3 regions of the Cupriavidus sp. SW-Y-13 genome follow, and region 1 is predicted to be linked to each of the others. Evidence: predicted binding sites of a transcription regulator. Region 1 holds the regulator's gene; each other region holds the start of a gene.

Region 1 (4,462 bases):
CGTCGTCGTCCTGCCCGAGTGACGGGGGATCGGACTCGACGCTGCTTTCTTGTTCTTGCGATGCGCCTTCAATGACCTCGGTGGAATCGGCAGTTTCCAAATTGGCCGGCGTCTCCGCATCGGCCTTCTCGGTGTCCGCCGGCGTCACGGCGTTGGGGACCACTTCCGTGGCCGCAAAAGCCTCTTCGTCGCCAGCAGGCGGATTGGCCGTGGCGATATCTTCGAAGTCGATGGCTTGTTGATCCAGCAACGTTGCCTGGGCCTGCGCCTGAGCATCCTCAAGCGGCGGGAGTTCGTCCAGCGAACGCAAGCCAAGGTCATCGAGAAACGCCTTGGTCGTCGCATAGAGTGCCGGGCGTCCAGGAACGTCACGATGGCCGATCACTTCGATCCAGTCGCGGTCCTCAAGCTTTTTGACGACTTCCGTACTGACCGTCACTCCGCGGATTTCTTCGATGTCGCCACGCGTCACCGGCTGGCGATACGCGATGATCGCCAGCGTTTCCATCACCGCGCGGGAATACTTGGGCGGCTTTTCCGGATTGAGCCGGTCGAGATACTCGCGCATTTCGGGCCGGCTCTGAAAACGCCAGCCGCTCGCCAGCGCCACGAGTTCCACGCCACGCCGTTGCCAATCGTTCCGCAACTCTTCGAGGAGCACCCGGATCGTGTCGGCACCGACATCGTCGGCAAACAACCGTCGCAGATCACCGACGCGCAACGGTTCCTGCGCACAGATCAGCGCGGTCTCGAGGACGATCTTCGCCTCTTGGGTATTCATGTGATTGTGTGCAGCCTGTCTTTGCACCTGCCCCCGGACGAATCCCGGGGCACTGGAGATTGCAGATACAGCGAGGCCAAAGCCATCGCCATCTCGTCGCGCAGACGGTCCACGCTGGTTTCAGCGCCGCCGTGCACCTCGTTCTTTGCATCGAATTGCCGGGACTGTCCGGCAGGAGATCGTCCAGGGCCGGCAGCCATCACCGGTCGACGGACCTCTTGCGTCGCGCCTCCCCTTCGGGGCGGACATTCGCCTGGGCCAACGCATGACCAAGACGGCAAGAAACAATCGGATATCGGCTCAGGAAACTTCGCCCTGACCCGGCGTCACCTTCCACACCGCCGTCGGCCTTTTAACCAGATCTTTTGAACCGGATGGACTGTGGGGATGGTTCCGGCATGCAACTGCATGGCCAGAAACCCTGGGCGGGCATCCCTGATGAGAGAAACCGCCCCGGCGACGCCTCGTGCATGACGCGGCGCGATACCGTGGTTCTCGCGATTGTATGGCATTACCGCCGGATACCGCAACCCGGGGCTGTGGCCGATTCAGAACACCACGCAGAATCCGGCGTGCGCAAGCGTCTCCGGAAGCCATACGGCCCGGGCCACCCCCAGCAACCCGAAACCCGCCACGAGCAAAGCTGAAACGGTGCGAACCCACCGCTTGCGCGACCACTGCCGCAGGTAACCGGATAACCCCGAGATCACCAGCAGATTCGGCAAAGTACCTAGTCCGAAGGCTCCCATGACGAGTGCGCCCGACGAAGCATTGCCCGCCAGCAGCGCCAAGCCGAGCGCACTATAGATCATTCCGCAGGGCACCATACCCCATACAAGACCCATGCCGAATCGGTGCATCGCTGACGGCACTGCGGCAGGACCGCCATGCAACCCCTGAGTCGATCGAACGTGCCGCAAGAGCTTGGCGACGTGCGAAGCGATCCGCGCGACAAAACGTTCCACGGCACCCATGCGCATCTGCCAGCCGAAAAGCAACCACAATCCGGCCATGATCAGCAACAGGCTCCCCACGCCGAACAGCCATCGCTGCAATGGCAGATAGTCGTGCGCCCACGCCGCCGCACCCACTGCACCGGCCAATGCGCCGAGCAACATGTACGTCGTCACCCGGCCCGCATGCATGACGCAAATCGACATCCACCAGTGCCGTCTAGAACGGTGCAAGAACGAGACCGTCTGTTGCACTTGCTGCGGATTTTGTTCGACTGCAATAGCAATTCCTCCACACATCGCCGCGCAATGCACACCGCCAAACAGGGCAATCAGAAAAACGCTTAAAAGCACGCCAAATGGCAACTGTTCCTCGCTTCCGCGTCACTCGACGCTGTAAAATGCATGCATCGCGCCCTCGCTGCAAGCGCATTCAAACGAGCACTTCAATTGCTGACTTCCATCCCCGTTACCGAGATGTCGCCACGCTGCTCCACGTGTGCCATGGGCCAACTCTGCCTGCCCGTGGGCATGTCGCAGCAGGACCTCGTAAAAATGGACACTCTCGTGCAGGAGCGCGTGCGTGTCCACAAGGGCGAAACGCTGTATCGAATGGGTGAACCGCTCTCCGCGGTCTACGCCATTCGTTTCGGCACGCTGAAAACCCACGTCACCATGGAGGATGGGCGTACTCAAATTACCGGCTTCCATCTTCCGGGAGAAGTCATCGGCCTCGATGGACTCGGCGAGATGCAACATGCATCGGATGCGACCGCCCTCGAGGACGCTGAAGTCTGCGTCGTGCGGTTCGACGATCTGCAATCGCTGTCGAATCATCTGCCTTCGCTGCAAGGTCAGTTCCTGCGACTTATGAGCAAGGAGATCTCGCAGGACCAGGTCATGCTGATCACGCTTGGCTCGATGCGTGCCGAAGAGAGACTCGCCGCCTTCCTCGTCAATATGTCCGAGCGCCTCTCCGCACGCGGTTATTCCTCCACGGAGTTCGTGCTGCGCATGAGCCGCGAGGAAATCGGCAGCTATCTCGGCCTCAAGCTCGAAACCGTCAGCCGCCTGTTCTCCCGGTTCGCGGAAGCTGGCCTGATCCAAATTCGTCAACGGCATGTGAAGATCATCGACATGGCTGGCATCAAGCAGGTCTATAGTCGCTCCTGCTAGGCGCCATCCTGCTGCAAGACCAGAGCCGCACAGCATCACGCTGTTGCGGCTTTTTTTGCGAAATTGCTATTCGAGTTCATCGGTATCGCTGAGCCTGCCCGGCATCGTGTAAAGCGTGAGACCGCTGGACAGTGCGCAGAACAGCCACGCCAGCAGAAAGCCCACGGTGTAGATCGCCTGCCTCGAAGCCTCCACCGGTTGGCCGAAGAAACTGATGTCTCCCGGGTCGACAACGGAAAACACTACCGCCGTAGCCGCGCCACCCATCAGAAACGCTGGCCACAGTACCCACATCAGCCAGCGCAACCTCATGGATGACTCCCTTGTTCCGTGGCGCTTCCGACATCGGCTTTCTCGACGACCAGTCCATGGCGGGTGGCATCGCGCACAGGGACGTCCGCATGTGTGCTGGCCAGCCAGATCGTGATACCACAACCCACCATCGCCAGCATCGGGCCGGCCATCAAGATCCACGGCCACGGCTCCTTGTACCAGGGTCGAACGGCATGGGGAGGCTGTTGGGGGCGCTGAGCCATTGCATCTCCTCTTACAAGTTGCGGGGAACGATAAAGCTTGTGCTCTGACGGATCTGCGACCGGCGTTGCGACTCGGTTTCCGCCGTGACCGTCACGTCGATCTTGTGGGTACCTTGCCTGGCGTCTTCGATCGGCACACGGATGCGAATTGGCAACAGCCGGTTCGACGTGGGATCTAGAGTGCTGGCCGTCTGGTCATACTCGACGGTGAGCCCTTTCATATCGTAGCCATCTACCTTCACATCGATTGTCACTGGTGACTCGGTGGCATTGATCAACTGCAACCGGTACACGTTCTCGACCCAGCGTCCATCCACCTCGCGACCAAGCGCTCCACGGTCTCGAATGATGTCGACCTTCAGCGGCGTGCGCATCGCCAGCGACGCGGCAAAGCCACCCATCAGTGCCAGCCAGATCACCATGTAGATCATGGTGCGAGGCCGCACCAGCCGCTTGCGGGCCTCGGCAATGGACAACGCCGATCGCATGGCATTCTCGGAGGTGTACCGGATCAGCCCGCGCGGGTACTCCAGCTTGTCCATGACCTGATTGCAGGCGTCGATACAAGCTCCGCATCCAATGCATTCGTACTGGAGGCCGTCCCGGATATCGATCCCCGTCGGGCACACCTGCACGCAGATGCTGCAGTCCACGCAGTCGCCCAGGCCGGCGGCACGGTGATCCAGCTTCCGCGAGCGGCCGCCGCGCGGCTCACCACGCCCCACGTCATAGGTCACCACAAAGGTGTCGCGGTCCACCATCACGCTCTGGAAACGCGCATACGGACACATGTACTTGCAGACCTGCTCACGCATGAAGCCGGCGGCGCCCCAGGTAGCGAACGCATAGAACAGCATCCAGAATGCCTGCCACGGCCCCAGTGACCACTGCAGTATCTCGCTGCCAAGCTCCCGGATCGGCGCGAAATAGCCGATGAATGTGAAGCCGGTCCAGAGGGCGATCAGGATCCAGAGCGTATGCTTCGTCGTCTTGATCCTGAACTTGCGCAAACTCCA
Region 2 (4,462 bases), 1.1 Mb from region 1:
AATGGCGCCGCCGATGCTGTTGCCCGCCTGCATGACCCGATGTGTGATGCGCATGCCGAGCAGGTCGACGCGCGTCAGGCCACCGTCGCGGCCGAACACATAGCCGTGGCGGCCATCGCGTGCGAACACTACGCTCGCGTGCGACAGATCGCCAAACCCCTCCACCGTACCGAGCCGCGTCATGCCGGAGGTCTCCACGATCTGGATGCGTCCGGATGCGCGCTCGATTACCACGCCGAGGTCGCCCGTTCCGCGCACGTTGACGGACGGCGCGGTCGAGCAAGCCGAGGCCACGCAGGTTGCGCCAAGCCACAGCACCACACGGCGCATCAGTCGTGCGAGATAGTGGCGGGCGAGGGGGGCGGCGGCGTGCCGGCCTGGAGTCGATCGATCAGCCATTGGGCTTCTTCCTGCGTCATGAACGGTTGCCAGGGCGGCATGGGCGTGCCGGGGCGGCCCAGCATCACCGTGGCCACAAGGCTGTCGCGTGGCTTGCCGGCCAATGCCGCAGCCGTCAGCGGCGAACCGAGTCCGCCCTGTAGCGTCATGCCATGACACGCGCCACAGTCATTGCGCAGCCAGCCGGCGAGTTGCGCCTGCCGTGCCGCCGATGGCTCGGCGTGTACGGCGGTGGCGACGGACACCATGCCCATCGCCAGCACGAGCGATGCCTTGCCCCGTGCCATGGATCAAAGTCCGAGCACCCATTTGGCCAGCGCATTCGCGTCGGCCTCGCTCACGGCGTTCGGCGGCATCGGAATACCGCCCCAGCGTCCGCTACTGCCTTTGAGGATGCTCTGCGCGACCTGGGCCGCGGCGCCCTTGTCGCCCTTGTACTTGGCGGCCACGTCCTTGTACGACGGCCCTAGCACCTTCTTGTCGACGGCGTGGCAAGCCATGCAGTTCTTGCTCTTGGCGAGTTCCAGGCTGGCATGTGCAGATAGGGGGAGCGCCAGAGCCGTCAGTGCGGTCATCGCCGTGCCAAGGACTTTTGCGGGATGCATGGTGTTCTCCTGAAATTTCGGATGGAAGGTGGAAGGCAGAGGATGGATTGGGCGTTGGGAGGAAACAGGCGCGCGCGGCGCCAGCCGTCCTCCCGTCCGGGCCAGCAAGTCAGTAGACGTCGTGCCGGGTGTTGTACGTGTTGAACTTGCCCGTGGGCGTGATCAGGCGCGGGTCCCGGATCACGGTCTTGAGCTTGCGGGTCCTGTCATCGACCACTACGAGCGCCGACTCCTGATCCTTGGTGCCCCAGACCGAGAACCACACCTCGTCTCCGGCATGGTTGTATTCCGCCTGCACCACGCGCTTGGCACCGTCGCCCTTGAGGTTGGCCCACTGCGCGATCGGCAGCACTTCGAATCCGCCATCGAGCCGCTTCGTGTCGAACACGGCCACCGACTGGTTGAGCTTGTTGTCGGGGTGGAACGGTGTATCGACCCAGAGGTTGCGAGACTTGGGATGCGTCTTGATGAAGAGCGAGCCACCGCCCTGCCCCTTGAGCGTCTGCACCACCTTCCACGCCTGCGCCTTGTGGCCCTCCGGATCGGTGCCGATCAGGCTGATCGTCTCGTCGCCAAGATGGCTCGTGGCCCAGACCGGCCCAAAGGTCGGATGGATGAAGTTGGCGCCCCGTCCGGGGTGTGGCGTCTTGCCCACGTCGACCAGCGCGGCCAGGCGATCCTCCTTGGTATCGACCACGGCGATCTTGTCCGAGGCGTTGGCGGCCACCAGGAAGTACCGCCCCGTGGAATCGAAGCCGCCGTCGTGGAGGAACTTCGCCGCGTCGATGGTCGTGGTCTTGAGGTTCTCCAGGTCCGCGTAGTTCACCATCAGGATCTTGCCGGTCTCCTTGGCATTGATGACGAACTCGGGATGGAAATGGCTGGCGACGATGGACGCCACGCGCGGCTCGGGGTGATATTCGTTGTCCACGGTCATGCCGCGTGTGGACACCACCTTGAGCGGCTTGAGCGTCTCGCCTTCCATGATCACGTACTGCGGCGGCCAGTAGGCGCCCGCCACGGCGTACTTGTCTTCGTAACCCTTGTACTTGGAAGTCTCGACGGAACGCGCCTCCATCCCGATCTTCACCTCGGCCACGTTGTCGGGCCTGGGCAACCAGAGATCGATCAGGTTCAGGCGCGCATCGCGTCCGATCACGTACAGGTAGCGCCCTGACGCCGACATCCGCGAGATATGCACCGCGTAGCCGGTCTTGATGATGTTGATGATCTGCTTGCTGTCGCCGTCGATCAGCGCCACTTCCCCGGCATCGCGCAGCGTGACCGAGAACAGATTCTCCAGGTTGTAGCTGTTCATCTTGCGCGTGGGCCGCTTGCCCACCGGCATGATGTCCTTGCGCGATTTCTCGATATCCGCGAGGGAAAATTCCGGCGGGGTCGGTGGCTCCAACTGGACGTAGCGTGCCATCAGGTCCACCTCGGCATCGGACAGGTCACCCGAGGTGCCCCAGTTCGGCATGCCGGCCGGACTGCCGTACTTGATAAACGTCTTCAGGTATTCCGTGCCGCGCGCCACCGTGATGTCCGGCGTCAGCGCCTTGCCCGTGGCGCCGCGGCGCAGCACACCGTGGCAACCAGCACATCGCTCGAAGTAAATCTGTCGGGCCGTGTCGAACTCGCCGGCCGTCAACGTCGGCGGGGATGCCGCATGACCCTGGCCGATCCATAGGGCCAGCGGCAACGCCGCCAGCGCGGGGAACCTCCATCTCTTCGCCTTCATGATTCTTCTCTTGCGAGGGTGGGAAAAGCATTGGCGTGGTCAACACGTCCGATGCGCCCATCATCGGGATAAAGCGAGAAAGCGGGATTGATGGCAATCAACTGCCCGATAGGTCGGGTGGGAGTTCAGCGGAGAACGTTAGCGGCGGGGGTTTTTGGTCCGAAAGAGCTTCGGATACCGAGGGGTTTTTGGCTCCCCTCTCCCGCGGAGTGGGAGAGGGGTTGGGGGAGAGGGTCGGAGGGTCTGCTTGCCGACTTGTCGCAAATTGCACCGCTTGCCCTCTCCCCCGCCCCTCTCCCGCAAAGCGGGAGAAGGGAGAACACCTAGCGAAGGGTCAGCCTCGCGGCATCAGCACCCACATCTTGCCGCCCTGCTTCATGCGGCCGGCGGTTTCGCCGGCGGCGTCGCCGGCGCCCCAGAAGAAGTCGGCGCGGACGCCGCCCTTGATGGCGGAGCCGGTGTCCTGGGCGAACATCAGGCGCTGGATCGGCTCGGTGGAAAGCGGGCGCGTGGTGGACAGGAACACCGGCACGCCTAGCGGAATCGTGGCCGGGTCCACGGCGATCGAGCGTTCGGCGGTCAGCGGCACGCCTAGCGCGCCCACCGGGCCATCGTTATTGGGCGGCAGTTCGCGGAAGAACACGAAACGCGGGTTCACGTTCAGCATTTCCTCGACACGCGCCGGGTTGGCTTTCGCCCAAGCCTTGATGCCCTGCATCGTTGCCTGCGAAGGTGTGATCTCGCCCCGGTCGAGCAACCACTTGCCGAACGAGCGGAACGGCTGGTCGTTGGTGCCGCCGTACCCGACACGCATGATCTTGCCGTCGGCCAGCCGGATGCGGCCCGAGCCCTGGATCTGCAGGAAAGCGGCTTCCACCGCATCGTCCACGTAGACCAGTTCGCTACCGCGCATCGCCGGGTTCTGCAGCAGTTCGCCGCGCGCAGGCAGCGTGCCCTTGCCAAGCTGGACGGGACGCCGGTACAGCGGCACCTGGTAGGCGCCCTGGCGCGTGCGCGATCCGTGCAGGATGGGTTCGTAGTAGCCGGTGATCAGGCCACTATCGGTGCCATCGACATTGATCACGCGATAGGGCTGGAAGTGGTTCTCGAAGTAGCTGCGCATGGCCGGCAGGTCGCCGGCATCCACCATCATGCCCACCGCGCAGACGCGGGTCCATTCCGGCTTCTTCTTCAGCACCTGGCAACTGGCCTGCAGCGCCGGCCACGCGGCGCGCACATCGTCCTGGCTCCAGCCGCCGATCTCGGCCCAGCTTGCCGGTTGCAAACGTCCGGCCGTCGGTGACGTGGGAGGCGGCGTGGTCGTGCCGCCCGGCGGCAGGATGCGCGGCGGCGGACCACTCATGCAGCCAGCCAGCAGCGCGGCGCCGAGTACCGAGGCCAGCAGCGCCAGCCGGTCGTTTGCAGTCGCGCGGATGCCGCGCAGGGAAAGCTGATATGCCATCGTGTTTGTTTGTTCCGCGTGGCGGGCAATGGGCTGCGGCGCGCGGTCGTTCTCACGCTCGCGCCGGCGTTCCACCCCGCATGTCCTACAATCTCAAGCCGATCCGTCGACTGTCCCCGAGTACCTTCCGAAGCGCCCCCCGGAGTCTCCAACCAAGCGATGAGCCAGTTCTTCGAAAACCACCCCACCCTGCTGCTGGCCGCCGAGGCCGGCGTGGCGCTGTTCCTGCTGATCTTCATCGTGGTCTGGACGATG
Region 3 (4,462 bases), 1.4 Mb from region 1:
GTCCGCTACACCGATGCCGTGCGCATTGACGACGAAGTCATCGCCACGCTGGAGGAATTGGTGCCGCTTGCGCCGCTGCATCAGCCGCACAACCTGACCGCCATCCGCGCGATTCGTGGCGCAGCGCCCGAGCTGCTGCAGGTAGCGTGTTTCGATACCGCATTCCATGCGGGCCATGATCCGCTGGCGCAGTTGATAGCGCTGCCGTACGAATACTACGAGCGCGGCGTGCGACGTTATGGCTTCCATGGCTTGTCGTATGCCTTTATCGCGCGGCAGTTGCGGCAGGTGGCGCCCGAGATTGCGCGGGGCCGCGTTATCGTCGCGCATCTTGGCAATGGCGCCAGCCTCTGCGCGATGCAAGACGGCAAGAGTGTGGAATCGACAATGGGCCTGACCGCGCTCGACGGCATGCCGATGGGTACGCGCTGCGGATCGATCGATCCCGGTGCGGTCCTCTACCTCGCCGCGCAGGGCATGAGCGCCGAGGAGATCCAGTCGATGCTCTACGGCAAGTCCGGCCTGCTCGGCATCTCGGGCATCAGTAGCGACATGCGCGCACTGCTGGCCAGCGATGCGCCACGCGCGAAACTCGCGGTCGATTTCTACGCATACCGTGCCGCGCAGGAAATCGGCAAACTGGCCGTCACGCTGGGCGGTCTCGATGGGCTGGTCTTCACGGCTGGCGTCGGCGCCAACTCGCCAGAAGTGCGCGCGCGAATTTGCGAACACCTTGCCGATATCTTCGGCGTGAAGCTGGATGTTGCGGCCAACAACGAGAACCGTCAGCGTGTGAGCCGCGACACGAGCCGCATTCCCGTGCTGGTGGTGCCGACCGATGAGGAAGGGATGATTGCGCTCTCGACGGCGCGGTTGCTGCGGGAAGGTGTTGAGCGCTGACAAGCGGTAGTTCGCTCCCCTCTCCCGCGCAGTGGGAGAGGGGCTGGGGGAGAGGGCCGGAGGCTCTGCTTGCCGGCCACGTCGCGATTTGCACCGCTGGCCCTCTCCCCCGCCCCTCTCCCGCAAGCGGGAGAGGGGAGAAAACCATCGAAGAGAAAATTTCAGTCGAGATAGTGCCCGCGCAAGCGATCCAAATCGATCTTCAAATAATCGCCAACGAATCCTTCGATGCTGCCGTAGGTCTTGCCGATCGCATCCATCGATGCTTCCAGATACTCGGGCCGAACATCAAGCAAGGGCTTCATGACCTCGGCCGACACACCGTACTGGCCCACGCCGGCCAGGATCCTTTCATTCAGGCTGGCGTTCCAGTGGTTCGACTCCAGATAGTTCGCCACGATATCGTCGTGCGCCACGCCGAGAACACCGAGCAATAACAGCGATGCAAAGCCCGTGCGGTCCTTGCCTGCGGTGCAGTGGTACAGGAGCGTCTTGCCGGCTTCCGCATGGCGCAGGAATGCACCGAACGCATCGCCATAGCGCACCGGAAAATCGCGATAGACATCGACCATGAATGCATGCATCTGCGCGGGCGAGCTGGCCTTCACGCGCGGCATCAGCACGTCCATCGACATCGTGCCATCCAGTACCGGCACAGCAAGCCACTGGAATCGCTGACCGAACACCGACTCTGCTGGCGACTTCTCTCCGGCCGAGCGGAAGTCCACCACGATGTCGAGTGCCAGCGCGTGCAGGCGGTCCAGATCGGCGGCGCAGGCCAATGCGGGATTGGCGCTGCGATACAGCTTGCCGTGTTTCACGCGACGTCCGGCCCGCGCAGCCAGCCCGCCAAGGTCGCGTGCGTTGGAGATGGTCTCCAGTTCCAGCCCCGGCCGCAGTGCGGCGATCACCTGGTTCATGGCTTGCGTCATCGCATGGTCGTTTTGATTGGTCATCTCGCCTTGAGCGGCTGAATAAGCCCGCATTCGAAATTGTTCAGCATCGGCGTCAATTCTTTCAGATCGAACGCCACGCGTACATCGTACGCGCGATGGCCGCCCGCGAACCGTTGCCAGACCTGCAATGCGGCGTTTCCCTTGACAACATCTGACTCTCCAGCGATTTGATTTAGCGCAAATTCGAGGGGGTGGCGCCCTTGGAACTCTATCAGCAGATTTCCATAATGGACGCATGTCGAACGCGGCGATCCTGCGTCGCGACGCGTTCGACAGGCTGATCCATATCAAGGGATTTCAAGATGCCTGATCCGCAACCCTCCCCCGCCGCACCTGGCGGCTCCACTGCTGCCGTGGCAGCGCCTGCAGCACCGCAACTCCGTATCCACTGGGGCCTTTACCTCGCTGTCGCCGTACTGCTCGGCGTGCTCTGGATCGATACGCCCGAAGGGCTTCCGCTTGCGGGCCATCGCATGCTGGCCATCCTTGCATTTGCCGTGGTCGTCTGGATCACCGAGGCCGTGACCTACGAGACCAGCGCCATCATGATCACCTCGCTGATGGCGGGACTGATCGGCTTTGCACCGACGGTGGCCGACCCCAATACGATGTATGGCACGTCACGCGCGCTCGGCATGGCGCTGGCCGGATTCTCGAACACCGCACTGGCGCTGGTCGCCGCCGCACTGTTCATTTCCGCCGCCATGACGGTCACCGGACTCGATCGGCGCATCGCGCTGGTCACGCTGTCCGCCATCGGCACCAGTACGCGCCGCATCCTGCTCGGCACCATCGCCGTGACCATCATCCTGAGCCTGGTCGTGCCGAGCGCCACCGCGCGCAGCGCGTGTACCGTGCCGATCATGATGGGTGTGATCGCCGCGTTTGGCGTGGACAAGAAGTCGAACATCGCAGCCGGCATCATGATCATGGTGGCGATGGCCACCAGCGTGTGGAACGTCGGTATCCAGACCGCCGCCGCGCAGAACCTGCTGACGGCGGGCTTCATGGACAAGCTGCTTGGCGAGCGCGTGACCTGGCTGCAATGGCTGATCGCCGGCGCACCATGGGCGCTCATCATGTCTGGCGTGCTGTATTTCCTGATCCGCTGGCTGCTCCCGCCCGAAACGGATGCGATTGCCGGCGGCAAGGAAGCCGTGCAGCGCGAACTCCACGCACTCGGCCCCATGACCGGTCCGCAGAAGCGGCTCGCGGCTGTGGCCATCGGCCTCCTGCTGTTCTGGGCCACCGAAGGCAAGCTGCACTCGATGGACACGGCCACTGTCACGTTCGTGGGCCTGGTGATCCTGATGATGCCGCGCATCGGCGTGATGGACTGGAAGACGATGCAGCAGCGCACGCCGTGGGGCACGCTGATCGTGTTCGGCGTCGGTATCAGCCTGGGCACCGCGCTGTTGACCACCGAGGCCGGGCAATGGCTCGGCAGGTTCGTGGTCACGCATACCGGGTTGGCCGAGCACGGCGCAATCATGGTCTTCGCGGTGCTTGCCGCGTTCCTGATCCTGATTCACCTGGGCTTTGCCAGCGCCACCGCGCTGACGGCCGCCATGATGCCGATCCTGATCTCGGTGCTGCAGACGCTGCCGCCCGGCATCAACCAGATGGGCATGACGATGCTGCTGGGCTTCACGGTGAGCTTCGGCTTCATCCTGCCGATCAATGCGCCGCAGAACATGGTCTGCCTGGGCACAGATACGTTCAACGGGCGGCAGTTCGCCAAGATCGGGATTCCGGTCACGATCATCGGCTACCTGCTGATGCTGCTGTTTGCAGCCACCTACTGGCGCTGGCTGGGATGGATGTGATGCTGCCCTGAGCGCCCTCTAACCTTTCAAGCCGCCCTCAATCATGAAGCTCTCGCTCGATAGCGCGCGTACCTTCGCGCGCCAACTCCTGACCGCACAGAATGTGCCCGAGGACATTGCTGACGATGTGGCCGAGCACCTGGTCGAGTCCGACCGGTGCGGCTACGTCAGCCATGGCCTGTCGATCCTTCCCAACTACCGTCGGGCGCTTGACGGCAACAACGTCAACGCCACCGGGCGCGCCGAGTGCGTGCTCGACCGCGACATGATGATGGTCTTCGACGGCCACGGCGGCTTCGGCCAGCACGTGGGCAAGGCCGTCATGCAGCAGGCCATCGAACGCGTGCGCCAGCATGGGCACTGCATCGTCACGCTGCGGAAGTCTCACCATCTTGGCCGCATGGGCCACTACGGCGAGATGGTGGCCGCGGCCGGATTCGTGCTGCTGAGTTTCACCAACGTGATCAACCGCCCGCCCGTGGTGGCGCCCTTCGGCGGCCGCGTGCCGCGCCTGACCACGAATCCCCTCTGCTTTGCGGGGCCGATGCCGAATGGCAGGCCGCCGCTGGTGGTGGATATCGCCACCAGCGCCATCGCCATCAACAAGGCCCGCGTGCTGGCCGAGAAGGGCGAGCCGGCGCCCGAGCACAGCATCATCGACGCCGATGGGAATCCGACGACAGACGCCTCGGTCATGTTCGGCGAACATCCCGGATCGCTGCTGCCGTTCGGGCAGCACAAGGGCTATGCACTGGGCGTGGTAGCCGAACTGCTGGCGGG

The links. The regulator FNR, encoded in region 1, switches genes on or off when oxygen is low (the NO sensors DNR and NnrR bind a similar motif). The targets are predictions, from matches to a motif close to TTGATNNNNATCAA.
Region 2: a site for FNR is predicted at 2,833-2,846, ahead of GA566_RS14020 (nitrite reductase). Genes of this name have one in related genera too.
Region 3: a site for FNR is predicted at 2,134-2,147, ahead of GA566_RS02990 (DASS family sodium-coupled anion symporter). Genes of this name have one in related genera too.

What each region holds. Positions count from the first base shown of each region.
Region 1 is NZ_WHLX01000001.1:2,029,622-2,034,083, forward strand. It holds gene scpB (SMC-Scp complex subunit ScpB) at 1-781, opposite strand, end outside; gene GA566_RS09045 (sulfite exporter TauE/SafE family protein) at 1,330-2,100, opposite strand; gene fnr (fumarate/nitrate reduction transcriptional regulator Fnr) at 2,185-2,910, shown strand; gene GA566_RS09055 (hypothetical protein) at 2,977-3,222, opposite strand; gene GA566_RS09060 (FixH family protein) at 3,219-3,446, opposite strand; gene ccoG (cytochrome c oxidase accessory protein CcoG) at 3,458-4,462, opposite strand, start outside.
Region 2 is NZ_WHLX01000001.1:3,134,073-3,138,534, forward strand. It holds gene GA566_RS14005 (cytochrome D1 domain-containing protein) at 1-399, opposite strand, end outside; gene GA566_RS14010 (cytochrome c) at 330-653, opposite strand; gene GA566_RS14015 (c-type cytochrome) at 690-1,004, opposite strand; gene GA566_RS14020 (nitrite reductase) at 1,114-2,745, opposite strand; gene GA566_RS14025 (murein transglycosylase A) at 3,080-4,207, opposite strand; gene GA566_RS14030 (hypothetical protein) at 4,367-4,462, shown strand, end outside.
Region 3 is NZ_WHLX01000001.1:646,155-650,616, reverse strand. It holds gene GA566_RS03000 (acetate/propionate family kinase) at 1-900, shown strand, start outside; gene GA566_RS02995 (tyrosine-protein phosphatase) at 1,062-1,832, opposite strand; gene GA566_RS02990 (DASS family sodium-coupled anion symporter) at 2,159-3,682, shown strand; gene GA566_RS02985 (Ldh family oxidoreductase) at 3,726-4,462, shown strand, end outside.